3 regions of the Streptomyces sp. 4F14 genome follow, and region 3 is predicted to be linked to each of the others. Evidence: riboswitches for the same ligand, from Rfam matches in the RefSeq annotation. Region 3 holds a riboswitch; each other region holds the start of a gene.
The links. Region 3 has a riboswitch for thiamine pyrophosphate ahead of thiC (phosphomethylpyrimidine synthase ThiC). Riboswitches for the same ligand answer to the same signal wherever they lie in the genome.
Positions count from the first base shown of each region.

Region 1: linked by a shared signal. The riboswitch ahead of ACLZOT_RS35335 (thiamine ABC transporter substrate-binding protein) and the one ahead of thiC (phosphomethylpyrimidine synthase ThiC) in region 3 are both predicted to bind thiamine pyrophosphate.
Region 2: linked by a shared signal. The riboswitch ahead of thiO (glycine oxidase ThiO) and the one ahead of thiC (phosphomethylpyrimidine synthase ThiC) in region 3 are both predicted to bind thiamine pyrophosphate.

Region 1 covers NZ_JBLRVY010000025.1:157,279-167,171, forward strand. Annotated here, with positions in the region: gene ACLZOT_RS35300 (M23 family metallopeptidase) at 1-381, opposite strand, end outside; gene rpsB (30S ribosomal protein S2) at 652-1,572, shown strand; gene tsf (translation elongation factor Ts) at 1,711-2,547, shown strand; gene pyrH (UMP kinase) at 2,709-3,458, shown strand; gene frr (ribosome recycling factor) at 3,577-4,134, shown strand; gene ACLZOT_RS35325 (phosphatidate cytidylyltransferase) at 4,134-5,237, shown strand; gene rlmN (23S rRNA (adenine(2503)-C(2))-methyltransferase RlmN) at 5,534-6,640, shown strand; TPP riboswitch at 6,660-6,767, shown strand; gene ACLZOT_RS35335 (thiamine ABC transporter substrate-binding protein) at 6,800-7,843, shown strand; gene ACLZOT_RS35340 (ABC transporter permease) at 7,858-9,459, shown strand; gene ACLZOT_RS35345 (ABC transporter ATP-binding protein) at 9,460-9,893, shown strand, end outside.
Region 2 covers NZ_JBLRVY010000002.1:203,384-213,276, forward strand. Annotated here, with positions in the region: gene ACLZOT_RS03220 (sulfite oxidase-like oxidoreductase) at 1-399, shown strand, start outside; gene ACLZOT_RS03225 (DUF4396 domain-containing protein) at 403-876, opposite strand; gene ACLZOT_RS03230 (deoxyribonuclease IV) at 950-1,816, opposite strand; gene pknB (Stk1 family PASTA domain-containing Ser/Thr kinase) at 1,891-3,813, opposite strand; gene ACLZOT_RS03240 (thiazole synthase) at 4,244-5,038, opposite strand; gene thiS (sulfur carrier protein ThiS) at 5,042-5,242, opposite strand; gene thiO (glycine oxidase ThiO) at 5,239-6,405, opposite strand; TPP riboswitch at 6,403-6,515, opposite strand; gene ACLZOT_RS03255 (hypothetical protein) at 6,569-6,913, shown strand; gene ACLZOT_RS03260 (NAD(P)/FAD-dependent oxidoreductase) at 6,946-8,178, shown strand; gene ACLZOT_RS03265 (Rv2175c family DNA-binding protein) at 8,285-8,650, shown strand; gene thiE (thiamine phosphate synthase) at 8,994-9,650, shown strand; gene metF (methylenetetrahydrofolate reductase [NAD(P)H]) at 9,730-9,893, shown strand, end outside.
Region 3 covers NZ_JBLRVY010000010.1:59,359-69,251, reverse strand. Annotated here, with positions in the region: gene ACLZOT_RS18935 (DUF5326 family protein) at 1-133, shown strand, start outside; gene ACLZOT_RS18930 (IclR family transcriptional regulator) at 285-1,133, shown strand; gene ACLZOT_RS18925 (SsgA family sporulation/cell division regulator) at 1,244-1,690, shown strand; gene ACLZOT_RS18920 (YibE/F family protein) at 1,850-3,367, opposite strand; TPP riboswitch at 3,859-4,048, shown strand; gene thiC (phosphomethylpyrimidine synthase ThiC) at 4,041-5,840, shown strand; gene ACLZOT_RS18910 (hypothetical protein) at 5,961-6,440, shown strand; gene ACLZOT_RS18905 (DUF4241 domain-containing protein) at 6,514-7,764, shown strand; gene ACLZOT_RS18900 (hypothetical protein) at 7,830-8,696, opposite strand; gene ACLZOT_RS18895 (metallophosphoesterase) at 8,853-9,893, opposite strand, start outside.

The DNA of each region.
Region 1 (9,893 bases), on a different contig from region 3:
CTGTTTCAGGCCCCAGTGGAGGCAGGGGATCGCACAGTGGGTTCCGCCGGGTTCCACCTCGCCGATGATCTGTCCCTCCTCGACCTCGTCTCCCCCGGAGACCGTGGGGCGGACCGGTTCGTAGGTCGTGTGGAGTCCTGTCGCCGTCAGTTCCAGGGTGACCACTCCCCTGCCCGCCACCCGGCCCGCGAAGGCCACCCGGGCCCGGGACACCGCGCGGACCGGGGTGCCCGGAGGCGCTGACAGGTCCACGCCCCGGTGGCCGGCGGCGTACGGCGTCGGGGGCGGCTCGTAGGGGCGCAGGACCGGGGGCCGGGGAGTCACCGGCCAGGTGGCGGTCGGGGGCAGGAGCAGGAGCAGGGCGCAGAGGGCTTTGTGCATGCCCGCAAGCGTGGTCCCCGGCGGCCTCGCACGTTCACGCCTGTGGAGTACTCCCGGGTTGTGGACAGCGGCGTCATCCGGGGGTGTACGCGTCCCGTACACTTCTAGCGGCGATCCGGGTCACCGGGTCGACTTCGCACGCCCCGGTACGGGGCCGGAAACGGCCCGTATCTGCGCCCCTCGGTCCTTCGTGGCTCGGCGCACGTGGGCGTCAGGCGCGGGAGCCGTCCGGCACCCGCGGCACAACCGAGAAAAACAAGGAGTGCGGCCATGGCCGTCGTCACGATGCGGGAGCTGCTGGAGAGCGGCGTCCACTTCGGTCACCAGACCCGTCGCTGGAACCCGAAGATGAAGCGCTTCATCTTCACCGAGCGCAACGGCATCTACATCATCGACCTGCTCCAGTCGCTGTCGTACATCGACCGCGCCTACGAGTTCGTCAAGGAGACCGTCGCCCACGGCGGCACGGTCATGTTCGTCGGTACGAAGAAGCAGGCGCAGGAGGCCATCGCCGAGCAGGCGACCCGCGTCGGCATGCCGTACGTCAACCAGCGCTGGCTGGGCGGCATGCTCACCAACTTCTCCACCGTCTACAAGCGCCTTCAGCGTCTGAAGGAGCTTGAGCTCATCGACTTCGAGGACGTCGCCGCGTCCGGTCTCACCAAGAAGGAACTCCTCGTGCTCTCGCGCGAGAAGGCCAAGCTGGAGAAGACCCTCGGCGGTATCCGCGAGATGTCCAAGGTCCCCAGCGCCGTCTGGATCGTGGACACCAAGAAGGAGCACATCGCCGTCGGCGAGGCCCGCAAGCTGAACATCCCGGTCGTCGCGATCCTCGACACCAACTGCGACCCCGACGAGGTCGACTACAAGATCCCGGGCAACGACGACGCGATCCGCTCCGTCACCCTGCTCACCCGCGTCATCGCCGACGCCGTCGCCGAGGGCCTCATCTCCCGCTCCGGCGTCAACACCGGTGACAAGGGCGACAAGGCCGCCGCCGAGCCGCTCGCGGCCTGGGAGCGCGACCTCCTTGAGGGCGAGAAGAAGGCCGACGAAGCGCCCGCCGCCGAGGCCGCCGCTGTCGAGGCCCCCGCCGCTGAGGCCGAGGCTGTCGAGGCCGCCGCCGAGGAGACCCCGGCCGCCGAGGCCGAGGCCGTCGAGGCGCCCGCCGCCGAGGCCGAGCAGGGCTGATCCGCCACCGTCAGCGTTGACGGCGGGGGCGACGCCATCCAAGGCGCCCCCGCCGTTCACCCACAGGTCCCGCGCCACCGCTGCACGTAGGCCGGGACCGGGTAGATCTTCCAGACTTCGAGAAAGACTTACAGACTCATGGCGAACTACACCGCCGCCGACGTCAAGAAGCTCCGCGAGCTCACCGGTGCCGGCATGATGGACTGCAAGAAGGCGCTGGACGAGGCCGAGGGCAACGTCGAGAAGGCCGTCGAGGCGCTGCGCATCAAGGGCCAGAAGGGCGTCGCCAAGCGCGAGGGCCGCTCCGCCGAGAACGGCGCCGTGGTCTCGATCATCGCGGACGACAACTCCACCGGCGTCCTCGTCGAGCTGAAGTGCGAGACCGACTTCGTCGCCAAGGGCGAGAAGTTCCAGGCCGTCGCCCAGCAGATCGCCGAGCACGTCGCCGCGACCTCCCCGGCCGACCTCGCCACCCTCCTCTCCTCCGAGATCGAGGCCGGCAAGACCGTCCAGGCGTTCGTCGACGAGGCCAACGCCAACCTCGGCGAGAAGATCGTCCTCGACCGCTTCGCGCAGTACGACGACGGCTTCGTCCTCGCGTACATGCACCGCACGATGCCCGACCTGCCCCCGCAGATCGGTGTCCTCGTCGAGCTGGACAAGCCCAACGCCGAGGTGGCCAAGGGCATCGCCCAGCACATCGCCGCCTTCGCGCCGAAGTACCTCACCAAGGACGAGGTCCCGGCCGAGGTCGTCGAGTCGGAGCGCCGTATCGCCGAGGAGACCACCCGCGCCGAGGGCAAGCCCGAGGCCGCGATCGCCAAGATCGTCGAGGGTCGCGTGAACGGCTTCTTCAAGGACGCCACGCTGCTCGGCCAGCCCTACGCGCTGGACAACAAGAAGTCCGTCCAGAAGGTCCTGGACGAGGCCGGTGTCACCCTGAAGCGCTTCACGCGCATCAAGGTCGGCATCTGAGTCCGTACCGCGACGAGCGCCCGATCCCGATAAGGTCGGGTGCGCGTGACGGACGACAGCAGATCTGACGAGGAGGCCATTGCCGCGCACGGGTTGCGAACACACCCCACCGGCAGTGGCCTTCTTCGTATGTGCACCACGTGAAAGAGGCGGGATCACCCATGACCCAGAAGAGCGACGACGGCAAGGTACGCGGCCGGTTCATGCTGAAGCTGTCCGGCGAGGCGTTCGCCGGGGGCGGCGGCCTGGGTGTGGACCCCGACGTCGTGCACAAGATCGCCCGGGAGATCGCCGCCGTCGTCCGGGACGGCGCCCAGATCGCCGTCGTCATCGGCGGCGGCAACTTCTTCCGGGGCGCCGAGCTCCAGGTCCGCGGCATGGACCGGGCCCGCTCGGACTACATGGGCATGCTCGGCACCGTCATGAACTGCCTCGCCCTCCAGGACTTCCTGGAGAAGGAGGGCATCGACAGCCGGGTGCAGACCGCCATCACGATGGGCCAGGTCGCCGAGCCGTACATCCCGCTGCGCGCCGTACGCCACCTGGAGAAGGGCCGCGTCGTCATCTTCGGCGCCGGTATGGGCATGCCGTACTTCTCCACGGACACCACCGCCGCCCAGCGCGCCCTGGAGATCGACGCCGAGGCCCTCCTCATGGGCAAGAACGGCGTCGACGGGGTCTACGACTCCGACCCCAAGGCCAACCCGGACGCGGTCAAGTTCGACGCGCTCGGCTACGGCGACGTCATCACCCGCGACCTCAAGGTCGCCGACGCCACCGCGATCACGCTCTGCCGCGACAACAAGCTGCCCATCCTCGTCTTCGAGCTGCTGGCCGAGGGCAATATCGCGCGCGCAGTCAAGGGTGAGAAGATCGGCACGCTGGTGGGTGACCAGGACACCCGGGCCTGACCGGGGGATGGACAATGTCCTGCCGGTCGGGAACCGTGCAGGAAGAAGACGCGACGCAGCCGGCCGCCGCCGACAGGTAACCGCAGCCGGGCCTACTCAAGACACGCAGGAGCAAGTGGTGATCGAAGAGACCCTCCTCGAAGCCGAGGAGAAGATGGAGAAGGCCGTCGTGGTCGCCAAGGAGGACTTCGCCGCGATCCGCACCGGCCGTGCGCACCCGGCGATGTTCAACAAGATCGTCGCCGAGTACTACGGTGCGCCGACGCCGATCAACCAGCTGGCCTCGTTCTCCGTGCCGGAGCCGCGCATGGCCGTCGTCACCCCGTTCGACAAGACGGCGCTGCGCAACATCGAGCAGGCGATCCGCGACTCGGACCTCGGGGTCAACCCGAGCAACGACGGCAACATCATCCGCGTCAACTTCCCCGAGCTGACCGAGGAGCGCCGCCGCGACTACATCAAGGTCGCGCGCGGCAAGGCCGAGGACTCCCGGGTCTCCATCCGCGCGGTCCGCCGCAAGGCCAAGGACACCCTCGACAAGCTCGTCAAGGACAAGGAGTCCGGCGAGGACGAGGTCCGCCGCGCCGAGAAGGAACTCGACGACCTGACCGCGAAGTACGTCGCCCAGGTCGACGAGCTGCTCAAGCACAAAGAAGCGGAGCTGCTCGAAGTCTGATGAACGACTCTTCCTGGGGGGCGCCGCCACAGGCCGGACAGGCCGGGTATTGGGGGGGCGCTCCGGCGGGTCCCGCGTACGATGCGCCGCAGGCGCAGCAGACTCGCCCCATGCCCATCGTGCCCGACGTACCCGCTCATGGCGGAGACCAGGATGACGACCGGTGGACCGCCGCAGCGGGCGGTGGTCCCCTGTTCCGTGACGAGATCCCGTCGGCGCAGCCTCAGGCGGCGGTGCCGCAGAAACCGGAGCCCATGGCCGACGAGCGGCAGCCCGCGCCGCAGAAGAAGAGCGCGGGCCGTGACCTGGGCGCGGCCATAGGGGTCGGGGTCGGGCTCGGGGCGGTGATCGTCGCCTCGCTGTTCATCGTCAAGGCCGTGTTCGTCGGGGTGATAGCGGTCGCCGTCGTCGTCGGTCTGTGGGAGCTGACCAGCAGGCTCCAGGAGCGCAAGCAGATCAAGGCGCCGCTGGTGCCGCTGGCCGTCGGCGGGGCCGCGATGGTCGTCGCCGGGTACGTCCGGGGGCCCGAGGGGGCCTGGGTCGCCATGGCGCTCACGGCCCTGGCTGTGCTGGTCTGGCGGATGACGGAACCCCCCGAGGGGTATCTGAAGGACGTCACGGCCGGGGTCTTCGCCGCGTTCTACGTGCCCTTCCTGGCCACGTTCGTCGCGCTGATGCTCACCGCCGAGGACGGGCACCGCCGGGTGCTCGTCTTCCTGGTCCTGACGGTCGTCAGCGATACGGGTGCGTACGCCGTCGGCTGGCGCTTCGGCAAGCACAAGCTCGCGCCCCGCATCAGCCCCGGCAAGACCCGCGAGGGCCTGCTCGGAGCCATCGCCTTCGCGATGGCCGCCGGCGCCCTCCTCATGCAGTACGTCATCGAGGACGGCACCTGGTGGCAGGGGCTCCTCCTCGGTCTCGCCGTCGCCGCGAGCGCCACACTCGGCGACCTCGGCGAGTCGATGATCAAGCGGGACCTGGGCATCAAGGACATGGGCACGCTTCTGCCGGGCCACGGCGGAATCATGGACCGCCTGGACTCCTTGCTGCCGACGGCGCCGGTGGTGTGGTCGCTGCTGGTGCTGTTCGTCGGCTCCGGCTGACCTGCTGTGTAGCAGCCTTGCAACGCCGAGCCCCCTCCCTTCTCCGGGTGGGGGCTCGTTGCGTAGGGTGCGCGCATGAATCGTGCGAGACGTGAAGAGGACGGCACCTATCACGGGGACTTACAGTGCCGGTGGTGCGGTGCGCTGCTGAGCCAGAACGGGCGGCGGCGGGCGAAGTTGTACTGCGGGCCGTGGCATCGGACGAAGTCGTACACATCGAATGTCATCGGTGCCGTGCTGGCGCTCTTCTGACCCGGTCGGCGTACGCGTGGGGATCTGCGACACTGGTGAGTGTTATGCCTAAGCCCGGAGAACTTACTTTCGTCGCCCCCCGCGGAGCCAAGAAGCCGCCGCGGCATCTTGCCGACCTCTCGCCCGCCGAGCGGAAAGAGGTCGTCGCGGAGATCGGGGAGAAGCCGTTTCGTGCGAAGCAGCTTTCGCAGCACTACTTCGCGCGGTACGCGCATGATCCGGCGGAGTGGACGGACATTCCGGCGGGGGCGCGGGGCAAGCTTCAGGAGGCGTTGTTCCCTGAGCTGATGAGTGTCGTGCGGCATCTGTCGACCGACGAGGGGGCTACGCGCAAGACGCTGTGGCGGCTGTTCGACGGAACGCTCGTCGAGTCCGTGCTGATGCGGTACCCGGACCGGGTGACGATGTGCATCAGCTCGCAGGCCGGGTGCGGGATGAACTGCCCGTTCTGCGCGACCGGGCAGGCTGGTCTCGACCGGAATCTGTCCACCGCCGAGATCGTGCACCAGATCGTGGACGGGATGCGGGCGCTGCGGGACGGGGAAGTGCCCGGGGGGCCTGCCCGGCTCTCCAACATCGTCTTCATGGGGATGGGCGAGCCCCTCGCCAACTACAAGCGGGTCGTCGGTGCGATTCGCGCGCTGACCGACCCGAACCCCGACGGCCTCGGGCTCTCGCAGCGCGGGATCACCGTCTCGACCGTCGGGCTCGTCCCGGCGATCAACCGGTTCGCCGACGAGGGGCTGAAGTGCCGGCTCGCGATCTCGCTGCACGCGCCCGACGACGAGCTGCGCGACACCCTCGTCCCCGTCAACACCCGCTGGAAGGTCCGCGAGGTGCTCGACGCCGGGTTCGAGTACGTCGAGAAGTCGGGCCGCCGGCTGTCGATCGAGTACGCGCTGATCCGGGACATCAACGACCAGGGCTGGCGAGGCGACCGCCTCGGGCGGCTGCTGCGCGGCAAGCCCGTGCACGTCAACCTGATCCCGCTGAACCCGACGCCGGGGTCCAAGTGGACCGCGTCGCGGCCCGAGGACGAGAAGGCGTTCGTGGAGGCCATCGCCGCGCACGGCGTGCCGGTCACCGTCCGGGACACCCGGGGCCAGGAGATCGACGGGGCGTGTGGACAGCTCGCCGCCACCGAACGATAAGCTCGTAGTCGTACATCCATATATCCGACAGGGGAGCGCGACAGCGCTGAGAGTGCGGTGCACAGGCCGCAGACCCTCTGAACCTCGCCCAGGTCATTCTGGGTAGGAAGTTCGGTCATCACCGTGAAGAAGTTCGTCGTCGTCGCCGTGGGTCTCGGCATGGTCGCGCTGTCCGCGTGCGGATCATCGTCCGGGGAGTCCGATAGTCAGACCTCCTCCGGCTCCAAGACCGTCACCCTCGTCAGCCACAGCTCCTGGGCCGTCTCCAAGCCCGTCCTCGCCGCCTTCGAGAAGACCTCCGGCTACAAGGTCAAGGTCCTCACGGACGGCGACGCCGGGCAGGCCGTCAACAAGGCGATCCTGACGAAGGACAACCCCCAGGGCGACGTCTTCTTCGGCGTCGACAACACCCTCCTGTCCCGCGCCCTCGACAACGGCCTCTTCCAGCCGTACGAGGCGAAGGGGCTCGCGCAGGTCGGCGCGGAGTACCGGCTCGACGCCGGAAAGCACCGGGTCACGCCCATCGACTACGGCGACATCTGCGTCAACTACGACAAGAAGTACTTCGCCGACCACAAGCTGGCCCCGCCGGCGACGTACGACGACCTGGTCAAGCCGGAGTACAAGGACCTGCTGGTCACCGAGAACGTCTCCACCTCCTCCCCGGGCCTCGGGTTCCTGCTCGGGACGGCCGCCAGGTACGGGGACGGGGGCTGGCAGGACTACTGGAAGAAGCTCAAGGCCAACGGCGTCGAGGTCGTCGACGGCTGGGACCAGGCGTACAACGAGGTGTTCTCCGGGTCGGCCGGCGGCAAGAAGGCGAAGGGGGACCGGCCGCTCGTCGTGTCGTACGCCTCCTCCCCGCCCGCCGAGGTGATCTTCGCGGACCCGAAGCCGGCACAGGCCCCGACCGGGGTTGCCGAAGGGACGTGTTTCCGGCAGGTCGAGTTCGCGGGGCTGCTCAGCAACGCGAAGAACGCGGCGGGCGGCAAGGCGCTGATCGACTTCCTGATCGGCAGGGAGTTCCAGCAGGACATGCCGCTGAACATGTTCGTGTACCCGGTGCTCCAAGGCGCCGCGGTCCCGGCCGAGTTCACGAAGTTCGGGCCCGCCGCGAAGTCCCCCGAGACCATGGCCCCGGCGAAGATCGCCGCCGACCGTGACGACTGGGTCAAGACGTGGGCCTCTCTCGTCCTCAAGTAGTCCGGCTGGGCCTGATGGCCCTGCCGCTGGCGTTCTTCGGGATCTTCTTCGCCTACCCGGTCGTCGCGATCCTGCTGCGCGGCCTGCACGCCGACGGGACCTGGCACCTCGGGCGGCTGTGGGACGTCCTCGGGCAGTCCGACATCCGGCACGTCCTGTGGTTCACGACCTGGCAGGCACTCGCCTCCACCACGCTGACCCTGCTGATCGCGCTGCCGGGAGCGTACGTCTTCGCCCGCCTCGACTTCCCCGGCCGGGGCGTGCTGCGCGCGGTCGTCACCGTCCCGTTCGTGCTGCCGACGGTCGTCGTCGGTACGGCGTTCCTGGCGCTCGTCGGACGCGGCGGGCTCACCGACGAGCTGTGGGGCGTACGGCTCGACACGACCGTGTGGGCGATCCTGCTGGCGCACGTCTTCTTCAACTACGCGGTCGTCGTGCGGACCGTCGGCGGGCTCTGGGCGCAGCTCGACCCGCGGCAGGAGGAGGCGGCGCGGGTGCTGGGGGCGTCGCGGCTGCGGGCGTTCCGCAGCGTGACCCTTCCCGCGCTCGGGCCCGCTGTCGCGGCTGCCGCGCTGATGGTGTTCCTGTTCACGTTCACGTCGTTCGGGGTCGTGCAGATCCTCGGCGGGCCGACGTTCTCGACGCTGGAGGTCGAGATCTACCGGCAGACGTCCGAGATCTTCGACCTGTCGACGGCCGCTGTGCTCACGGTCGTTCAGTTCCTGTCGGTGGGCGCGATCCTCGCCGTGCACGCGTGGACCGTACGGCGGCGGGAGAGCGCGCTGCGGCTGGTGGACGCGTCGGTGACGGCGCGCAGGCCGCGCGGCCTCGGCCAATGGGCGCTGCTGGCCGGGGTGTTGACGACGATCGCCCTTCTTCTCGTCCTCCCCCTCGCCGTCCTGGTCCAACGCTCCCTCGGCGGCACGGACTTCGCCTACTACCGGGCGCTGACCTCCGACGAGGGCAACGTCTTCCTGGTGCCGCCGATCGAGGCGATCGGCAACTCGCTTCAGTACGCGGTCGTCGCGACCGGCATCGCGCTGCTGATCGGCGGACTCGCCGCCGCCGCGCTCGCCCGGCGTGACGCGGGGCGGCTGGTGCGGGGGTTCGACGCGCTGCTGATGCTGCCGCTCGGGGTGTCGGCGGTGACCGTCGGGTTCGGGTTCCTCATCTCGCTCGACGAGCCGCCGCTGGATCTGCGGAGTTCGTGGATCCTGGTGCCGCTGGCGCAGGCGCTCGTGGGGGTGCCGTTCGTCGTGCGGACCATGCTGCCGGTGCTGCGCGCGGTGGACCAGCGGCTGCGGGAGGCGGCGGCCGTGCTCGGGGCGTCGCCGTGGCGGGTGTGGCGGGAGGTCGATCTCCCGTTGGTGCGACGGGCGTTGCTCGTCGCCGCCGGGTTCGCGTTCGCCGTGTCGCTCGGGGAGTTCGGGGCGACCGTGTTCATCGCGCGGCCCGACAACCCGACGCTGCCGGTGGCCGTGGCGCGGCTGCTGGGGCGGGCCGGGGAGCTCAACTACGGGCAGGCGATGGCCCTTTCGACGATCCTGATGCTGGTGTGCGCGGTGGCTCTGCTGGTGCTTGAGCGGCTGCGGACCGATCGGAGCGGGGAGTTCTAGGTGCTGAGGCTTGAGGGTGCGACCGTGCGGTTCGGGGGGCGGGCCGTGCTGGACGCCGTCGATCTGGAGGTGGGCGAGCACGAGGTGGTGTGCGTGCTCGGGCCCAGCGGGAGCGGGAAGTCGACGCTGCTGCGGGTGGTCGCCGGGCTGCAACCCCTCGACGCCGGGCGGGTGTCGCTCGGGGGGAAGGACCAGGGTGGGGTGCCCGTGCATCGGCGGGAGGTCGGGCTGATGTTCCAGGACCATCAGCTGTTTCCGCAGCGGGATGTCGCCGGGAACGTCGCTTTCGGGCTGCGGATGCACGGTGCCTCGAAGGGGGAACAGGCGGCGCGGGTCGAGGAGTTGCTCGACCTTGTCGGGCTGCCGGGAGCCGGTCGCAGGGCTGTCGCCGCGCTGTCCGGGGGTGAGCAGCAGCGGGTCGCGCTGGCCCGGGC
Region 2 (9,893 bases), on a different contig from region 3:
GTCACCAAATTCAGCATGCTCGGCGCGGAATGGGGCGGCGTTCCGGCGAGCGCGGTCCTCTCGCTCGCGCCGCCCGCCCCCGAGGTCACCCATGTGATGGTCTGGGCCGAATACGGCTACAGCGCCAACCTCCGGCTCGCCGACTTCACCGACCCCCGCACCCTCTTCGCCAGCCACAAGGACGGTGAACTCCTCACCGCCGAACACGGATTTCCGCTGCGCCTCGTCGTCCCCCACCTCTATGCCTGGAAAGGGCCCAAGTGGGTGCGCGGCATCGAGTACATGACCGCCGACCGGCGCGGATTCTGGGAGGAACGCGGATATCACAACGTCGGCGACCCCTGGCGCGAGCAGCGGTACTCGTACCAGGAGACGCCGGGGGAGGGGCCGGAACTCTGAGGCTCAGTGGTGGTGCTGGTGGACCACCGCGTGGCCTTTTCCGCGCCCGATCATCCACTTGTTCACCGGCACGGTGACGACGAACGCGATCACCAGCGAGATCGCGAGCGAACCCCAGAACAGGAGATCCGCGAGTTCGGCGTCCATCGCGTCCGGCCACAACGCGATCACCCCGTTGTCGATGAGTTCCATCACGGCGATCGACAGCGTGTCCGCGGCCAGCGCCACCCGAACGGCCGCCTTCAGCCCGAGCCCGCTCCTGAGCACCCCGCGCAGGGTGAACGAGTACCCGAAGAGGAACGCGAGCACGATCGCGAGAACGGTCGTCGCCAGATTTCCCCACCCGGCCGCCGTACCGATCACCATCCCGAGCACTTCGCCGACGGCGCATCCGGTGAGGCAGTGCAGGGTGGCCTGGATCGCGACGGCCCAGGTGGCGGGGGCGGGGTGATGGTGTGCGTGCGCCTCGTGCTGCATGGGGGCTCCCGGGGTCGGGGACGGGACCTGCACCGGGCGGAACCCTATACCCCCTAGGGGTATTCCCCCAGGGTCAGTCGTCCCGCAGTTTCTTCAGCCGCTCCACGTCCGCCGCGTGACCCTCCTTGCCGCCGGGGGTCTCGATGATCAGGGGGACGTCCTTGGTCGCCGGGTGCGTCATCAGGGCGCGGAAAGGGTCCTCGCCGATGTGGCCGGAGCCGATGTTCTCGTGGCGGTCCTTGTGGGCGCCCACGACGTCCTTCGAGTCGTTGGCGTGGATCAGCTTCAGCCGGCCCTCGCCGACCGTGTCGACCAGGAGGTCCAGGGTCTGGTGCATGCCGGTCGGGCCGGTCAGGTCGTGGCCCGCGGCGAAGATGTGGCAGGTGTCCAGGCAGACGCCGAGCTTCGGATGGGCGTCCAGGGCGTCGAAGTAGGGGCCGAAGTCCCAGGTGCGGGAGCAGAGGGACGAGCCCTGTCCCGCCGTCGACTCAAGGAGCAGGAACGGGTCGTCGTCGTGCGTCAGCTCGTCCAGCAGCGGCAGCATGTGCTCCCTGACCTGGCCCAGCGCCACCTTCCGCTCCCGGCCGCCGGTCGCGCTTCCCGTGTGTACGACGACGCCGAGCGCCCCGATCTCCCGGGCCCGCCGCAGCGAGTGCCGCAGCGACTCCACCGACTTCTCGACGGTCGCCTCGGTGTGGGAGCCGAAGTTGATGAGATACGGCGCGTGCACGTACGCCGGGATGCTCCGCTCCGCGCACGCTTCCCGGAACGCCTCGTCCTGACGGGGGTTCCCCGCCGGCGTCGCCCACCCGCGCGGGTTCGCGACGAAGACCTGCACGGTCTCGGCGGCCAGCTCCTGGGCGTACGAGAGGCCGACGGAGTGCAGGCCACCGGCTACGGGGACGTGGCCGCCTACGGGGTTACGGGAGGGGAAGTTCACGCATCCAGGGTGTCACGCGGGGCGGGGGGTGTTGCACCGGGTGCTTGCCTGCCGCCGACGCCTCGCCCCGCTGGTCACCGGATGGTGATCGTGATCGTCGACCCCTTCGCCGCCGTGTCCCCCGCGTCCACCGACTGGTCCTTCACCGTGTCCCCGAACAGGCCCAGCAGCCCCCGGTCCTCCTTGACCTTGAACCCGGACTGTTCGAGCAGCTTCTTCGCGTCGTCGACGCTCGATCCGACGACGTCCGGGACCTCGACCATCTCCGGGCCCTTGGACAGCGTCAGCGTCACCGTGTCGCCCCCGGCGGCCTCGCCGCCCGCGCCGGGCGACTGCTCGGCGACCTTGCCCTTGTCCAGCTCGGAGTTGACCTGAGTGGAGGAGAACGCGACCTTCAGCCCGGCCCCCTCCAGCGCCGCCGTCGCCGCGTCGAGGTCCTGGCCGGTGACGTCCGGGATCTCGACGGCCGCGCCCTTGCTGACGACGAGGGCGACGGCGGAACCGGCACGCCGGGACGTGCCGACGGCCGGCGTCGTACGGATGACCGTGCCCTTGGCGACGGAGCCGTCGAACTCGCTGGTCACGACGCCCGGTTCGAGCCCGGCGGCGGTGAGGCCCTTGAGCGCCTCGGCCTGCGTGAGGCCCGTCACGTCCGGGACGCGGACCGTCTGCGGGCCGTCCGAGACGGTGAGGGTCACCGAGTCGTTCTTGCGGATACGGGCGCCCGGGGCCGGGTCCGTGCTGATGACCGTGCCGCGCTTCACCGTGTCGCTGTACGCGTGCTTCACGTCGCCGACGCCGAGGCCCGCGTCGTCCAGCCGGTCCTTCGCGACCGCCTCGGTCTGCGTGAGGACCGCGGGGACGTGCGTGAACTGTCCCGAGTTGATGTACCAGACGCCCGTGCCGACCCCGAGGAGCAGCAGGACGCCGGCCACGAGCGCGACGACGCCCCGCCGGCGCCGTACCGCGCCGCGCCTCGGCGGGAGCGGGGGTGCCTCGAAGCGGGACGTGTGCTGGACGTCGTCCTCGTTCACCGGGTTCGCCGGCAGGAGGCGCGGGACCGTCAGCGACCTCGGGATGACGCTCGTGCGGTCCTGCGCGATGTCGTGCTCCGACGCCGTCGACTGCGGCGGCACCGCGTCCAGCTGCTCCTCGCTCAGCGCGGCGCGCGCGGTGCGGGCCAGGCCCAGCAGCTCCACCGCGTCGTTCGGCCGCACGTCCGGGGTGCGGGCCGTCGCCGACGCGACCAGCTCGTCCAGTTCGTACGCCAGGCCCGGTACGGCCGCCGAGGGCGGCGGGACGTCGTCGTGCAGGTGCTTGTACAGGACGATCGCCGCGGACTCGCCCTCGTGCGGCTGGGCGCCGGTCAGCATCTCGTACAGCATCACCCCGCACGCGTACACGTCCACGCGGGCGTCCGCCGTGCCCTTCTCCGTCTGCTCCGGGGCGAGGTACGCCACCGTCCCGAGCACGCCGCCCGTGCTCTCGGTGACCGTCCCCACGGAGCGGACCAGGCCGAAGTCCGCGACCTTGACCCGGCCGTCGTCCCCTATCAGCACGTTCTCCGGCTTCATGTCCCGGTGCACGAACCCCGCGCGATGCGCCGCCCCCAGCGCGGCGAGCACCGGCTCCAGGATGTCCAGCGCGGCCCGCGGCTGCAGCGCGCCCCGCTCCCGCAGCACATCCCGCAACGTGCACCCCGCGACGTACTCCATCGCCAGGTACACGTACCCCCCGTCAGCACCCTGATCGAAAACCTGCACCACATTCGGATGCGCCAGCCGAGCAACCGACTTGGCTTCCCTGATGAACCGCTCGACGAACACACCGTCCGCCGCCAGCGCCGGATGCATCACCTTCACCGCCAGCACCCGGTCCAGCCGCATGTCCACGGCCCTGTAGACCGTAGCCATCCCGCCAACCGCGATCCGCGCATCGACGCGATAACGCCCATCGAGCACCTGCCCGACGAGAGGGTCCTGAAGGGTCGTATCCACGCCCCCGAGTCTACGAGCCCCCACTGACACCGAGATCCGCCCGGCCCCGACGGGAACAGCCTTGTGACGCCCCACGCACGACTTTCCCGGAACGGAGGGTTCCGGGAGTGGCGGGGATCACGGGGACGGCAGGCAGGAAGACCGCCGGGTGGCCGTTGGCCGGAAGGCCGCTGCCGGGTGGCCCCGGCCGGAAGGCCGCCGGGTAGCCCCTGGACGGAAAGCCGCAGTGTGGCTCCCGGTCGGAAGGCCGCAGTGTGACCCCTGGCCGGAAGGCCGCAGTGTGGCTCCGGTCGGATAGCCGCAGTGTGACCCCCGGCCGGAAGGCCGCCGGGTCGCCCCCGGTCGGAAAGCCGCCGGCGGCGCGAAGCCCCACGGGAGGCGTCCACCCCTCGATCGACTGGAAACGGGTGGTGCGTGGGTGGGGAAAGGATCAAAAAGCCGGACGCTCAGGGTCGAACGCGGCCAAGCCCTCCGCAGGAGACGACGCCTCGGCGAAGTACCTCCGAGGAATCCGCCCCGCCAGCCGAGCCGACCTCCCCGCCTCGACAGCGGAGCGCATCGCCGACGCCATCAGTTCGGGATCCTGCGCCCGGGTCACCGCGGACGCCAGCATCACCCCCGCACACCCCAGCTCCATGGCGAAGGCGACATCGGACGCCGTACCGGCCCCCGCGTCCAGAATCACCGGCACCCGCGCCTGCTCGACGATCAACTGGAAGTTGTGGGGATTCCGGATCCCGAGCCCGGACCCGATCGGCGACCCCAACGGCATGACCGCGGCACACCCCACATCCTCCAGCTTGCGCGCGAGCACGGGATCGTCGTTGGTGTAGGGCAGCACGGTGAACCCGTCGTCGACGAGCACCTCCGCCGCCTCCAGCAGCTCGACGGGATCAGGCAACAACGTCCGCTCATCGGCGATCACTTCGAGCTTGACGAGCGACGTCCCGAGCGCCTCCCGCGCGAGCCGGGCGGTCAGAACGGCCTCCCCCGCGGTGAAACAGCCGGCCGTATTGGGCAACACCCGCACCCCGAGCCGATCAAGAACGGACAGAACCGATCCCTGCACGGAAGGGTTGACCCGCCGCATGGCGACAGTGGTCAGCTCGGTCCCGGACGCGACCAGCGCCCGTTCCAGGACGTCGAGACTGGCCGCACCCCCGGTCCCCATGATCAGCCGGGAGGAGTACGCCGTACCCCCGAGCAGAAACGGATCATCAGCCATGGTTCAACCTCCCTGGACAGCCGTGAGGACTTCCACCCGATCCCCGTCGCACAGGACGGTCGTCGACCACCCCGCGCGCGGGACGACGCTCTCGTTGAGCGCGGCGGCGACACCGGCCGGCACGGGAACGAGCGCCCGCACGACGGCGTCGAGCACCGTCCCGGCATCGACGGCCCGCACCTCGCCATTGACGGAGATGTTCATACGGCGTGCTCCAGAAGCGAGCCGGCACCGAAGCGCCGGGGAGTGAAGGGACGGGCTTCCTCGGGCAGCTCACCGCAGGTCAACGCGTGCGCGAGCGCGTCCCCGGTGACCGGCGTCAACAGGACCCCGTTGCGGTAGTGCCCGGTGGCGAGGTGCAGCCCGTCGAGCCCGGTGGGCCCGAGGAGAGGCGCGTTGTCGGGCGACCCGGGCCGCAGCCCCGCGCGCGTCTCGGTGAGCGGCAGCTCGGTGATCCCGGGCACCAGCTCGTGCGCGTCGCGCAGCAACTCGTACACACCTCCCGCGGTGACGACGGTGTCCCACCCCTGTTCCTCGGTGGTGGCCCCCACGACGAGCTCCCCGTTCGCGCGGGGCACGAGGTACACGTGGCTCCCGCGGACGACGGCCCGCACGGTACGGCTCAGGAAGGGCGCGTACGCCCCCGGCACGGCGAGCCGCAGCACCTGCCCCTTCACGGGCCGTACGGGCGGCCGTACGGCGTCGGGGACCCCGTCGAGGCGCGCGCTGAGGCTGCCCGCGGCGAGCACGACCTGCCCGGCGCCCAGGGAGGCGCCCGCGCGCGTGTGCACGCCGGTGGCCCGCCCCCCGGTGACGTCGAGCCGCTCGGCCCACTCCCGGTGGAGGACCACCCCCGCGCGCTCACAGGCGACGACCAGCGCGGCGGCGAGCCGACGGGGATCGACCTGATGGTCGCCGTCGACACGCAGCCCCCCGCGCACCCCGGGCGCGAGCATCGGCTCAAGACGGCGGCACTCCCGCCCGGACAGCCACTCGGACTCCAGCCCGGACTGCCGTTGCAGGGCGTGCAGTTCCCGCAGGTGGGCCCGGTCGTCGGCATCGAGCGCGACGGCGAGCGTGCCGCAGCGGCGGTAGCCGACGTCGTGCCCGGTGACCTCGGCCAGTTCGGCCACGAAATCGGGGTACCGGCGCGCGGAGGCGAGGTTCAGACCCAGCAGGGTCTGCTCGCCGTGGTGCAGTTCGGTGACGGCGGCCAGCATCCCGGCGGCGACCTGGGCGGCCCCGCCCCCCGGTTCGGGATCCAGCACAGCGGCCCTCAGACCGCGCTGGGCGGCCCGCCAGGCGGTGACCAGCCCGATGATCCCGCCCCCGACCACGAGGACGTCAGACGGACGCGTAGGCGACATGGGCGTCCAGCCCCTCCCTTCGCCGGCATGACCCGGATCAGGTTCGTACGGTCGGAGGCCGGCCAGCCTCCCTCTCAGCCCGGTACGCCCGGGCTCCCGCGAGTGCTTTACGTTGGCCACCACCCTAGCCCGCACCCCCCGCACCTCGTAAAGGGAGCCTCAGTTGACCCTCGACGGCCTCGTGTTCGCCCCCGTCGCCGACCAGGCGCCAGGACAGGTCGGCACCGGCACCCGGTTCACGTACCGCGAGCGCGACGGCGTGGTCTGGGCCGACTACGCGGGCGGGGACGTCGTACGCGGCCATCTCGTCGGCACGCGCGCGGGGGACCGCGTCGACTTCCGGTACGTGCAGCTGCGCACCGACGGGACGACCGCCTCCGGCCACTGCGTGTCGACGGTCGTGACGCTCCCCGACGGGCGCCTGCGGCTCGACGAGACGTGGGAGTGGGAGTCCCAGGAGGGCGCCGGTACGAGCGTTGTGGAGCAGGTCACGGAACCGGGCCCCTGACTGACGCAACGTCACGCCTCTATGGTGATCGAGTGAGCGAGCAGACGCAGGAAACGGACGCCCCGCGCGTGGTTGTCGTCGGCGCCGGGATGGCCGGGGTGCAGACCGCGGTCGCCCTGCGCGAACAGGGCTTCACCGGGACGGTCACCGTCATCGGCGCGGAACCCCACCAGCCGTACGACCGCCCCCCGCTCTCCAAGGCCGTCCTCCTCGGCAAGACCGACGGCTCCGCCTTCGACATCGACTTCACCGCCCTCGGCATCGACCTCCTCCTCGGCCGCGAGGCGCTCGCGGTGCGGGTCGAGGAGCACGTCGTGGACACGGACGGCGGCCCCGTCCCGTACGACACGCTCGTCCTCGCCACCGGCGCCGAACCGGTCCTCCTGCCCGGCACGGAAGGCGTCCCCGGCGTCCACCTCCTGCGCACCCTCGACGACGCGGAACGCCTCCGTCCCGTCCTCGCCGACCAGCACGACGTCGTGGTCGTGGGCGCCGGGTGGATCGGCGCCGAGTTCGCCACCGCCGCGCGCGAGGCGGGCTGCGCGGTCACCGTCGTCGAGGCCGCCGACCGGCCCCTCGCGGGCGCGCTGCCCGCCGAGGTCGCCGCTCCGATGACCGACTGGTACGCCGACCTCGGGGTCGACCTGCGCACCCACGCGCGCGTACGGAGCGTCGAGCCGGGCGCGGTGCTCCTGGACGACGGGACACGCATCCCCGCGGGCGCGGTCCTCGTCGGCATCGGGGCGCGGCCCGCGACGGGGTGGCTGCGGTCCTCCGGGATCGCCCTGGGCGCCCACGGCGAGGTCGTCACCGACGCCCACCTGCGCACCTCCGCCGCCGACGTCCACGCGGTCGGCGACTGTGCCTCGTTCCCCTCCGCGCGGTACGGCGAACGCCTCCTGATCCACCACTGGGACAACGCGCTCCAGGGCCCCCGTACGGTCGCCGCGAACATCCTCGCGGCCGCCACCGGGGCGCCCCTCGTCGCCTACGACCCCGTCCCATACTTCTGGTCCGAGCAGTTCGGGCGGTTCGTGCAGTACGTGGGGCACCACGCCGGCGCCGACACGATGGTCTGGCGCGGGGAGCCGTCCGGACCGGCCTGGTCGGTGTGCTGGCTGCGGGAGGGGCGGCTGGCGGCGCTCCTGGCGGTGGGGCGGCCCCGGGATCTGGCGCAGGGGCGGCGGCTGATCGAGGCGGGGGCCGTGATGGACGCGGAGGCGTTGGCGGATGCGGGGCTGCCGCTGAAGTCGGCGGTGGCGTGAGAGGGCTCCCCGCGGGGGTTCCCGGGCGGGTCCAGGGGGCCGGTGAGGTACCGGTCCGGGTGGTCCCGGCTTCCGAGTGTCAGTGGCAGATGGCAGGCTTGGTGTCGTGACCGAGATTGACACGAAGATCGACGCGCTTGTCCCCGCCTGGCTGACCCTGCCCGACATCGCCGAACAGCTCGACGAGGAGGTGACGCGCGTACGGCAGCTGGTGAAGGAGGGCCAGCTGATCGCCGTACGCCGCGGTGAGAACCGCGCGCTGCACGTCCCCGCCGCCTTCATCGACGGCGACAAGGTCGTCAAGGGCCTCCCCGGCCTCCTGACGGTCCTGCGGGACGACGGCTTCACGGTCGAGGAGATGATCGAGTGGCTCTTCACTCCTGACCCCACCCTCCCCGGCACCCCGGCGCAGGCCCTCCTGGAGAACCGGGGCACCGAGGTCAAACGCAGGGCACAGGCCCTGGCGGTCTGACCACGAGACAGGCCGAGGCACGGCTGAGGTACGGCTCCGGCTGAGTCGGAGCCGTACCTCGCCGGGCACGGCCCCCGCCGGGCCCGAGCGGAGACGCACCCTGCCGTGAGCGGGCGCCGCGCCGACCGGCGGAGCGGCCGCGACCCGGCGGGGCCCGGCACGCGGGAAGACCTCCACGGCCCGATCGCCGGCCCTGACCAGCTCCGTACGGCCGCCGGGCTCCGGATGTTTTCCGAGCCCGGTGCTGGGAACGTCCTCCCGGAACCCGAAGCCCCTCCCGCGCGGGCGCCACCGCCGGCAGACCGCCACTGCCACCACCCACTCACCCCCGGGGGAACCCCACATGCCCGACGCCGCAGCCCGTCTCGCCGACGCCCGTCTCTACCTCTGTGTGGACGCCCGCAAGCGTCAGGGTGACCTTCCGGAGTTCCTGGACGCCGTGCTCGCCGGGGGAGTGGACATCGTGCAGCTGCGGGACAAGGGGCTGGAGGCCGGGGAGGAGCTGGAGCACCTCGCGGTCTTCGCGGACGCCTGCGCGCGGCACGGCAGGCTCCTCGCCGTGAACGACCGCGCGGACATCGCCCACGCGGCCGCCGCGGACGTCCTGCACCTGGGGCAGGGCGACCTCCCGGTGCCCGCCGCACGGGCGATCGTGGGCGGGGACACGCTGATCGGCCGTTCCACGCACTCGGCGGCGGAGGCTGAGGCCGCGGCGGTCCAGGAGGGCGTGGACTACTTCTGCACGGGCCCCTGCTGGCCCACCCCCACGAAGCCCGGCCGCCACGCCCCCGGCCTGGACCTGGTCCGCCACACCGCCTCCCTGGCCACGGACCGCCCCTGGTTCGCGATCGGCGGCATCGACCTCACGAACCTCGACGAGGTCCTGGACGCGGGTGCACGCAGAGTGGTCGTCGTCCGCGCCATCGCCGACGCGGACGACCCCGGCGAGGCGGCGGCCCGCTTCAGGAAGCGCCTGAACGAGGCCGGATCCGTCCGATAACCGAACATCACCCCTGAGGATTTGGGCATTTTCCCAGTGCTGGTTGGGGTAGTGCGCCCGCGCTGGCTAACCTGCGGGTATGGCCCTCGGAACCGCATCCACAAGGACCGATCGCGCGCGCACGGTGCGTGACATTCTGGCGTCCGGCAAGACGACGTACTCGTTCGAGTTCTCGGCCCCGAAGACACCCAAGGGCGAGCAGAGCCTGTGGCGGGCGCTCAGGAGAGTCGAGGCGGTGGCACC
Region 3 (9,893 bases):
GCTGATAGCCAGCGTCGTCGGCTTCGTGATCGGGCTGCTGTTCAAGCTGCTGGTGTTCGTCGCGCTCGTCGGTGGACTCGTCTACCTCGTACGGAAGTTCACCGCCGGGTCCTCCTCCCGCGGCGACTGGTGACGACGGAGAGCGGTAACAGGGAACGCCGGTTCCCTCGGGCGGGGGAAGTTTCCCGCGCAGCGCGGTGGCGTGGCCGTACGGGCCGTTAGAGTCCGGAATCCGACGCGGGGACGATCCCGCACGGACCACCCTCGCGCTCCCGGAGTGCCCCTTGGCCACGGCTGACATCTCCCCCGCGGAACCGGGCGCACCCCCCGCGCTCCCCCCGGCACAACGGGCCGCCCCCGCGGCCGTCCCCGCCCAACCCGAGCCCACGACCACCCTCATCGGCTCCGTCCAGCGCGCGATGCGCCTCCTGGAGAGCGTGGCGGGGCACGCGTACGGCGCTCCGGCCAAACAACTGGCCCGCGAGACCGGCCTCGCCCTCCCCACCGCCTACCACCTGCTGCGCACCCTCGTCCACGAGGGCTACTTACGGCGCGACAAGGGACTGTTCTTCCTCGGCGAGGCGGCCGAGCGGCTGGCCGCCTCGGGGGCAGCGCAGAAACGTCGCAGCACGATCGTCGACACGCTCGCGCAGTGGCGGGACGCGATCGGGGCGCCCGTCTACTACGCCGTGTACCGCGACGGCGAGATCGAGACGCTGTACGTCGCCGACACGCCGGAGTCGCCCGCGGTCGAGCAGTGGGCCGACTTCCGCGAGACCGGGCACGCGCACGCCATCGGGCAGTGCCTGCTGTCCCAGCTCGACGACGGGGCCCGCCGCGACCACCTCGACCGGTATCCGGCGCGGACCCTCACGCCGTACACCGTCCGCGACAGCCACAGTCTGCTGCGCCGGCTCTCCGGGGCGCGGCGCACCGAGGCGGTGACCGAGCGTCAGGAGTATCTGCTGGGTACGGTCTGTGCCGCGCTGCCGATCACTGTGGGGGCCTCGGCGGCGACCGTCGCGCTGTCCCTGCCGGTGCGGCAGGCCGAGCGGCTGCTGCCGGCGGTGCGGAAGCTGGAGCGGGAGGTCGGGCGGGCCGTGGGGGCGCTCGCGCTCTCTATCAGCATCTGAAAAATCACTGCTTGTGATCCCGTGTGCACGTTCAGCAAGATGCGTTCCAGTCAGAGGTATCCGGTCAGAGGTCCATTCCCGGCCGGTGACGGCACAGACGGGGTAAGGCGATGCGCGAGTCCGCACAGACAGTTCAGGCAGAGGTCATGATGAGCTTCCTCGTCTCCGAGGAGCTCGCGTTCCGGATCCCGGTGGAGCTGGGGTACGAGCCGGACGACCCGTACGCCGTCCGGCTCACCTTCCACCTGCCCGGGGACGCGCCGGTGACCTGGACGTTCGGGCGCGAACTCCTCGTCGACGGGGTCGCCCGGCCCTGCGGCGAGGGTGACGTCCGGATCGCCCCCACCGATCCCGAGTCGCTCGGCGAGGTCCTCATCCGCCTCCAGGTGGGCGCCGACCAGGCCGTGTTCCGCTCCTCCGCGGCGCCCCTCATCGCGTTCCTCGACCGTACGGACCGGGTGGTCCCCCTCGGTCAGGAGGCGTCCTTCGCGGACTTCGACGCGCATCTCGACGAGGCGTTGGGGCGGATCCTGGCGGAGGAGCAGAGCGCGGGGTGAGGCCGGGTGGGGCGAGGGGCGGGGGAAACGCTTCAGCGGTTCCGGGTCTGTGCAGGAACGGTTCTGCTGAGGCTGGGGGATTCGGCGAGGGGCGTTCGCCGGCGGAGGTGGGGTTTCGGGGGCTGTCATGTCCCCGAAGTTCCCCGTACCTCGGAGCCGTCAGTGCTTGCGGCGCCGCCCCCGGCCTCCCTTCGCCGCTGCCGGTGCTTGCGTCGGGGCCGCCGCCGGTGTGGGCGCCCCCTTCGCCTCGGGGCGGTCCGCCGAGACGACCAGGGCCGCGAGGGCCGTGGTGACCGGGACCGAGGCGACCAGGCCGATGGAGCCGACCAGCGTACGGACGATCTCCTCGGCGACCAGCTCGCTGTTGGCGACCGTGCCGACGCCGCTGTCGGCGATCGAGAAGAGGAGCAGCAGCGGGAGGGCGGCGCCCGCGTAGGCGAGGACCAGGGTGTTGACGACGGACGCGATGTGGTCGCGGCCGATGCGGATGCCCGCCCGGTACAGGCCGCGCCAGCCCATCGTGGGGTTCGCCTCGTGCAGCTCCCAGACCGCCGAGGTCTGGGTGACCGTCACATCGTCCAGGACACCCAGCGAGCCGATGATGATGCCGGCCAGGAGCAGACCGCTCATGTCGATCGACGGGTACAGGCCGTGGATCAGGCCGGTGTTGTCGTCCGTGTTGCCCGTGAGCGCGGACCGGCCGATGAACAGCGAGCCCAGGACGCCGATCAGCAGCAGCGAGATCAGCGTGCCGAGCACCGCCACCGAGGTTCTGGCCGAGAGGCCGTGACACAGATACAGGGCGATCAGCATGATCGCGCTCGACCCGACCACCGCCACGACCAGCGGATTCGAGCCCTGGAGGATGGCCGGCAGGATGAAGAAGTTCAGGATCATGAAGCTGATCGCCAGCGCGACCAGCGCCATGACGCCCCGCAGCCGGCCGACGACCACGACGGCGATGGCGAAGATCCCGGCGAGCAGCGCCATCGGGAAGCGCCGGTTGATGTCGGCGACGGAGTACTGGAGGTCCTTCGGCGCGGACGGCTCGTACGCGACGACGACCTTCTGACCCTGCTTCAACTGCCGTGACTGGTCCGGCTGGATGATCTCCGTGAACGTACGGCCCTTGTCGCTGCCCGTGTCCACCCGGATCGTCGCCCGCTTGCAGGTGCCGCGCGCCTCCTGCACCGCCGAGGAGCCCTCGGCCGTCGAGGTGTCACCGGTCGGCGGCACCCCCGACGCGTTGACGGACGCGCAGCTCAGCTTCTCGACCTTCGTGACCGTCGCCTGCTGCGTCTGCCGGTCGAAGCCGACCCCGGTCCGCTCGTGGGGCGGAGCACCGCCGGGCCACAGCACCGCGAGCCCCACGACCACGGCCGCCGCGAAGGGGATCAGGATCGCGCCGATGACCTTGCGGAGGTGCCGGGAGACGGGGGCGGCGGGGCCATGGCTGTGCGAGTGCGAGTGGCCGCCGCCGTGCCCTCCGCCGTGCGAGTCACCGTGCCCGCCGTGCCCGCCACCGGGAGGGCCGCCGTGGGAGTGCCCATCGGATCCGGGCCCCGCGCTGTGCTGCCCGCCCTGGTGGGCGTGGGCCTCGTGCTCGGGGACGCGGGGGACGGGGCCGCTGTTGTGCGGGGGCACCTGAGGCAGGGGACCGCTGTCCTGCGGGGACATATGAGGGCCGAGGCCGCTCCCGCCCACTTGGGGCACCGGGCCGCTGTCGTGCATCGACACCCTCGGTACCGGGCCGCTCTCGTACGCCGGGCGCCTCACCTGCGGCGTAGGACCCGTGTCCTCCGGGCGCAGGGTCGGGCCGACGCCGTAGCCGTAACCCTGGGGCGCGGGGGGCGGGTTGGTGCCGGGGCCCTGCTCCCCCGTACGCCGGAAGTCCGGTGGTCTGGGGGCCGCGCCCCGGCGTGGGAGTGAGCCGAGCCGGGTGCCGGGGCGGTTGCCGGAGGGGGCGGGGCCGCGTCCGGGAACGCCGTCGCCCTCGCCCGGCGCGGAGCCGTCGGTGGGACCCGCGCCCTCACCGCCGTACCCGTCCCGGGACGGCTCGGGAGGCGGGGGGAACGGGGAGCGGGGTGTCGTGGTCACCGACCGATCATCGCAAGAACGGCAGAGGCCCACTGTTCACCGCGCCACAAATACCGCTAGCGTGGAGGCACCTTTGCACACGCGGGAGCTCGGAGCACCGGGCTGAGAGGGCGCTGACCTTCGTCTTCGCGGTGTTTCACGTGAAACGTCACCGGGTTCGAGTGATGTTTCACATGAAACATCGGCAGACGGAAGCGGCTGCGTCGACCGCTGAACCTGTTACCGGGTAATGCCGGCGTAGGGAGTAGGTCTCATGACCATCAAGGACGCACGCACGCCTGCCTCCACGCAGAACGCGGCCAGCACGGACGCGGCTGACAGCGGGGCCGGGAAGTCCATCGGCTGGCACAAGGCGTACGTCGAGGGCTCGCGCCCCGATCTGCGGGTGCCGGTCCGTCAGGTGCATCTCACCAACGGGCAGTCGGTCACCCTGTACGACACCTCGGGCCCGTACACCGACCCGTCCGCCGAGACGGACGTCCGCCGGGGCCTGTCCCCGCTGCGGGAGAACTGGATCGTCTCCCGGGGCGACACCGAGGAGTACGCGGGCCGTCCCGTCCGCCCCGAGGACGACGGGATCAAGCACACCTCTCCGCGCGGTGGCCTGCGGAATCTCGACGCGGTCTTCCCGGGCCGCCCGCGCCTGCCGCGCCGCAGCCGGGACGGACGGGCGGTCACCCAACTCGCGTACGCCCGCCGGGGCGAGGTCACGCCGGAGATGGAGTACGTGGCCATCCGGGAGAACGTCGCGCCCGAGGTCGTCCGCGAGGAGATCGCGGCGGGGCGGGCCGTCCTGCCCGCGAACGTCAACCACCCGGAGATCGAGCCGATGATCATCGGCAAGCGGTTCCTGGTGAAGGTCAACGCGAACATCGGGAACTCGGCGGTGACCTCCTCCATCGAGGAGGAGGTCGAGAAGATGACCTGGGCGACCCGCTGGGGCGCCGACACGGTCATGGACCTCTCCACCGGCCGCAACATCCACACCACCCGGGAGTGGGTGCTGCGCAACTCCCCCGTCCCCATCGGCACGGTGCCGCTCTACCAGGCGCTGGAGAAGGTCGACGGCCGGGCCGAGGAGCTGACCTGGGAGATCTACAAGGACACGGTGATCGAACAGGCCGAGCAGGGCGTGGACTACATGACGGTCCACGCCGGTGTCCGTCTCCCGTACGTCCCGCTGACCGCGAACCGCAAGACCGGCATCGTCTCGCGCGGCGGCTCGATCATGGCGGCCTGGTGCCTCGCGCATCACCGGGAGTCGTTCCTGTACGAGAACTTCGAGGAACTCTGCGAGATCCTCGCCGCGTACGACGTCACCTACTCGCTGGGCGACGGCCTGCGGCCCGGCTCGATCGCGGACGCCAACGACGAGGCGCAGTTCGCCGAGCTGCGCACGCTGGGCGAGCTCAACCGGATCGCCAAGCGCCACGACGTACAGACGATGATCGAGGGCCCCGGGCATGTCCCGATGCACAAGATCAAGGAGAACATCGACCTCCAGCAGGAGATCTGCGACGAGGCGCCGTTCTACACGCTCGGCCCGCTGACCACGGACGTCGCGCCCGCGTACGACCACATCACCTCCGGGATCGGCGCGGCGATGATCGCCTGGTGGGGGACGGCGATGCTCTGCTACGTCACGCCCAAGGAGCACCTCGGTCTCCCCAACCGCGACGACGTCAAGACCGGCGTCATCACCTACAAGATCGCCGCCCACGCGGCCGACCTCGCCAAGGGCCACCCAGGCGCCCAGGACTGGGACGACGCCCTCTCCGACGCCCGCTTCGAGTTCCGCTGGGAGGACCAGTTCAACCTGGCCCTCGACCCGGACACGGCCCGCGCCTTCCACGACGAGACCCTCCCCGCGGAGCCCGCCAAGACGGCCCACTTCTGCTCCATGTGCGGCCCGAAGTTCTGCTCCATGAAGATCTCCCAGGACATCCGCCGCGAACACGGCGGCAGCCAGGGGGAGATCGAGGAGGGCATGGCCCAGAAGTCGAAGGAGTTCGCGGCGGCGGGGAACCGGGTGTATCTGCCGATCGCGGACTGAGCAGTCCCGCTTCTCCTCGGGCCCGCGGGGGCGTAAGCCGCTGCGGGCCCGGGTTCGGAGAGACAGTCGCGTGGCACGGATCTACGATCGACAAAGGGGGAGACCACCCCGGGAGATCCGATGAACAGACGAGCGATCACCATAGGGACGCTGACGATACTCGGGTTGCTTTTCCTCCTGCCCGGGACGGCCTTTCGCCTTCCGGCCGCATCGGCTCAGGCCGCGCCGTCCTCGGCTGCGGCGACCTACGAGCGGTTGACCGCACGGGAATGGGCGCAGATCGCCAAGGACCCCGATGCGCACAGTGGGGAGCGGTACGTCGTGTACGGGGTGGTCACTCAGTTCGACGCGATGACGGGCTCGGAGACATTCCGTGCCGACGTCGACGGTGTTCGGCACGTGGAGAGCTACGAATATCCGACCAACACCATCCTGACCGGAGACGCGGCACAGCTTGAGCGTTTCATCGTGGGTGACACCTTCGAGGCGAAGGTCGAGATGAACGGGTCTCTCACGTATGAGACGCAGGTCGGGGGGTCGCTGACTGTCCCGCAGCTCCACGTGGATTCCATGGAGATGACGTCCGCCGCGACGCAGTGACCCAGCCCGGTATTCCTCGTGATGGGGCGTTGTCAGTGGCGGGGGTTACGGTTTTGGCAAGGTTGTTCGATATGTGGGGGCAAGTGTCGTGGACAAGGTGTTCGTGTCGTACGCGGTGGGGTGGGATCTGAGAGGCCGGGCCGCGGTGGGGCCGCTGTCCCGGGAACAGGCCGAGGCGCGGGACGCGGAGGGGGAGCCATATGTGATGGTCCACCGGGTGGCTGGGCGGAGGGAGCCGGTGGAGGTGCATCTTGTCGACTGGGGGGCGTCGTACGTCGGGGTGTGGGGGTACGACGAGTGGGGCCGGCGCAAGGCCGAGGCCGATTGGCGGCTGCTGGAGGAGGAGCGGGTTTTTCTGCTGCGGGTGGGGGCCTGGTTGTACGTGTCCGCCGAGCAGGAGGAGTTCGGGGGCGATGTCACGTGGGTGCGGCAGGAGCTGTACCCCGACGGCAAGGGGCGCAAGGTCGTCGAGCGGCCGAGGGGCGGGGCCACGCACACGCCCGCGGACATCGACGAGGGTGACCGATGGTTGGGCAGAGGGGCGTTGGGGGTGGGGGGAGAGGGGTGGTTGCTGGTCTCCGGGGAGACCGGGACGGCGCCGGTGGTGGTGGACGCGGAGGAGGCCGAGCCCGCCGAGCCGGTCCACGAGCCCCAGCTCTGGGTTTCGCCCCGGCCCGCAGAACCGGCCTACCTGACCGAGTTGTTCACCGTCGGGACGAAGTTCTCGACCGACGTCCAGCCGGAGATGACGGTCGTCGGGGTGCGGGAGATCGCCCGGCTGCGGGTGCCCAGCGGCAGGCTGGTCGTCGCCGATCCTTCGGCCGACGGACGTGAGCTCGTGCAGGGGTTCGCGCCGGGGACGTACCCCATGCAGGAGGCCGTCGTCGGGTACGAGTACGACTTCATGGGCGAGCATGTCGAGACGGAGGATCCCGTCGCCGTACGCCTGCTGTTGCGGGACGAGCCCGTGGCCGCCTGGGAGTTGGCGCTGGCGTCGGGGGAAGACGTCCGGTTGTTGCATGACGGCGGGGGCTTCGGATTCGGCACCGATGGAGCCCTGGGGTCCTTCGCGGACGCGTCCGGCTGGGACACGCACGTCGATCAGGTCATGACGTACTACCGGAGGCACAGCGAGAAGGTTCCCGTGGACTTCGTCGCGGACGGCCACCTGCGCAGTGTGGACGAGAGCACAGGCAGCGACCTGATCTGCTTCCCGACAGCCGGTGACGGGGGCTACCCCGTCTGGCTGGGCCGGTCGGCGTCGGGAGAGGCGGTCTCTTTCGTGGTCGTCACCGACTATCTGTCCGACCTTCGGCCGCTGTGAAAGCCCCCCTGGCTCGCGCCCCCTGTGGAGGGACGCGAGCCAGGAGCAACCGGGGATGGGTGGATCTAGTCGGGCTGGTTGTCCGGGCCGCCGAATTCCGGGCTGGTGTAGTCCGGGCTGGAGAAGCTCGGGCGGTGGCCCGGAGCGGGGCCGTCGTCGGGGCTGGTGAATCCGGGACGGTCGTATCCGATTTTCGGGAGGCGGCTGGTCGGGGACGGCGGGGCCGTCTGGGGGACCGGGGCGGTCGGGCCCTGGGTGAGCGCGTCGCGGAAGAACGGCAGGAAACCGCGCTCCAGCAGGGCCACCCGCCAGGCTTCCCTGGCCCGCTCGACCTCCTCCGCCTGTTCGTTGTACGGCCCCGCCTCCAGCGCGGGCCGGTTGCGCAGCGCGGTGAGCAGCAGTCCGACGGTGGCGACGAGGATCGCCAGCGCCGTGACCACCCCGAACACCCAGCCCGCCGTGACCAGCGCCTCGGCGAACGCCGGGGCCGGGTCGAGCGCCTTGAGCAGATAGCCGACGAGCAGGAAGATCACCGCGGCGGTCCCGGCGAGGACCGGCGTGAGCACGGCGGCGACGGCGACGGCTCCCGCCCCGGCGGGCTCGACGGCGGCCTCTCCCAGCGTGGTGGCGATCCCCGCGCCCCCGCTCGCCGGCTCACCGGCGTGGGTGTCGCGGGATGCGGAGGAAGCCGGCGCCGGATGGCGCAGTTCGTCACGGACCTTCACGTAGTGCTGGTACTCGGTCGCCGCCGCGGTCGTGATGAACGCGGTGGCGCCCAGCGCCATGGTGCGCAGTTGTACGGGGTTGAGGCGCCGGCCGATACCGGCCAGTTCCGGGTGGTGTGGTGCGGAGCGCAGCGCCTCGTCGAGGATCCGCTCGTACTCCTGGCGGTCCTCACTGTGCAGGTGCTGCGGAACGCTGTTCATGTGCATCCCCCGATGCTCCGTAGGGCTTGGGGCTCGCATGCCAACGAGCCGTCGGGCAGAAACGGAGGGGAGCCTGCTACGGATAAGCCGATGGTAGAGCGGCGACGGCTCAAGGTGACAGGGGGTTTGCGGAAATTGGACCCGGGCCTGTGCCGCCGGCGATCAGTCCTCCCTACCGGCCGCCTGCCCGGTGGACTGCCGATTATCCATGGGCAGCCGCTGGACCAGCAGCTTTCCGGCCATGGTCACTCCGCCGTCCATCGCGATGGCGAGTCCCTCCGCGTAGATGTGCGGTCCTTCGACGTTCGGACCCGACTGGTCCTCGCCGTCCTCGGAGCCGACTTCGCCCAGCAGATAGGGAATCGGGCTGTGTCCGTGAACGATCCGGGTGCCGCCGTACGTATCGAGCAGTGCGCGCACGGCGTCGGCGCCGCCCTCGTCGCGGAAGGAGAAGCGCTTGGTGAACTTGCGGAAGAGATCCCACACCTCGTCCGCGTCGTTGCGCGTGATCGTCTCGCGGACGGTGTCGTTGACGGCCTCGATCGAGTCGCCGTAGTCGAGATAGGCGGTCGTGTCGGAGTGGACGAGCAGATGGTCGTCGACGTGCTCGATCGCGTCGAGGCGGGCCATCCACTGGAGGTGGTGGTCCTGGAGGCGGTCCATGTCGGCCTTCTGGCCGCCGTTGAGGAGCCAGGCCGCCTGGAAGGTGGCGGTGCCCGCGCCGGAGTTGACGGGGGTGTCGCCGAACCGCTTCGCGCCGAGCAGGAGGAGTTCGTGGTTGCCCATCAGGGCCTTGCAGTAGCCGCCCGCCGCGGCCGCCTCCGCCGACAGCCGCATGACCAGGTCGATCACGCCGATGCCGTCGGGCCCGCGGTCGGTGAAGTCGCCGAGGAACCACAGCCGCGCGTTGCCCGCGCACCACTGTCCGGCCTCGTCGATGAGGCCCTTCTCCCGCAGCGCTTCGTGGAGTTCGTCGAGGTAGCCGTGCACGTCGCCGACGACGAACAGCGGTCCGGGGCCGTCCGGGGACACCGGCGCCACGGGTTCCGCGACCGGCATCCGCAGCGTGTCGCCCCGGTTGATGACCGGCAGGTCGCGCTGGGTCGGCGTGTACCCCTCTGGGTAGCCCTGCTCGTCGGCCGGTACGGCGTCGCCGGGATGCCCGGCGGGGTCGTACGGACCGGTCTCATGGACGTACGCGGG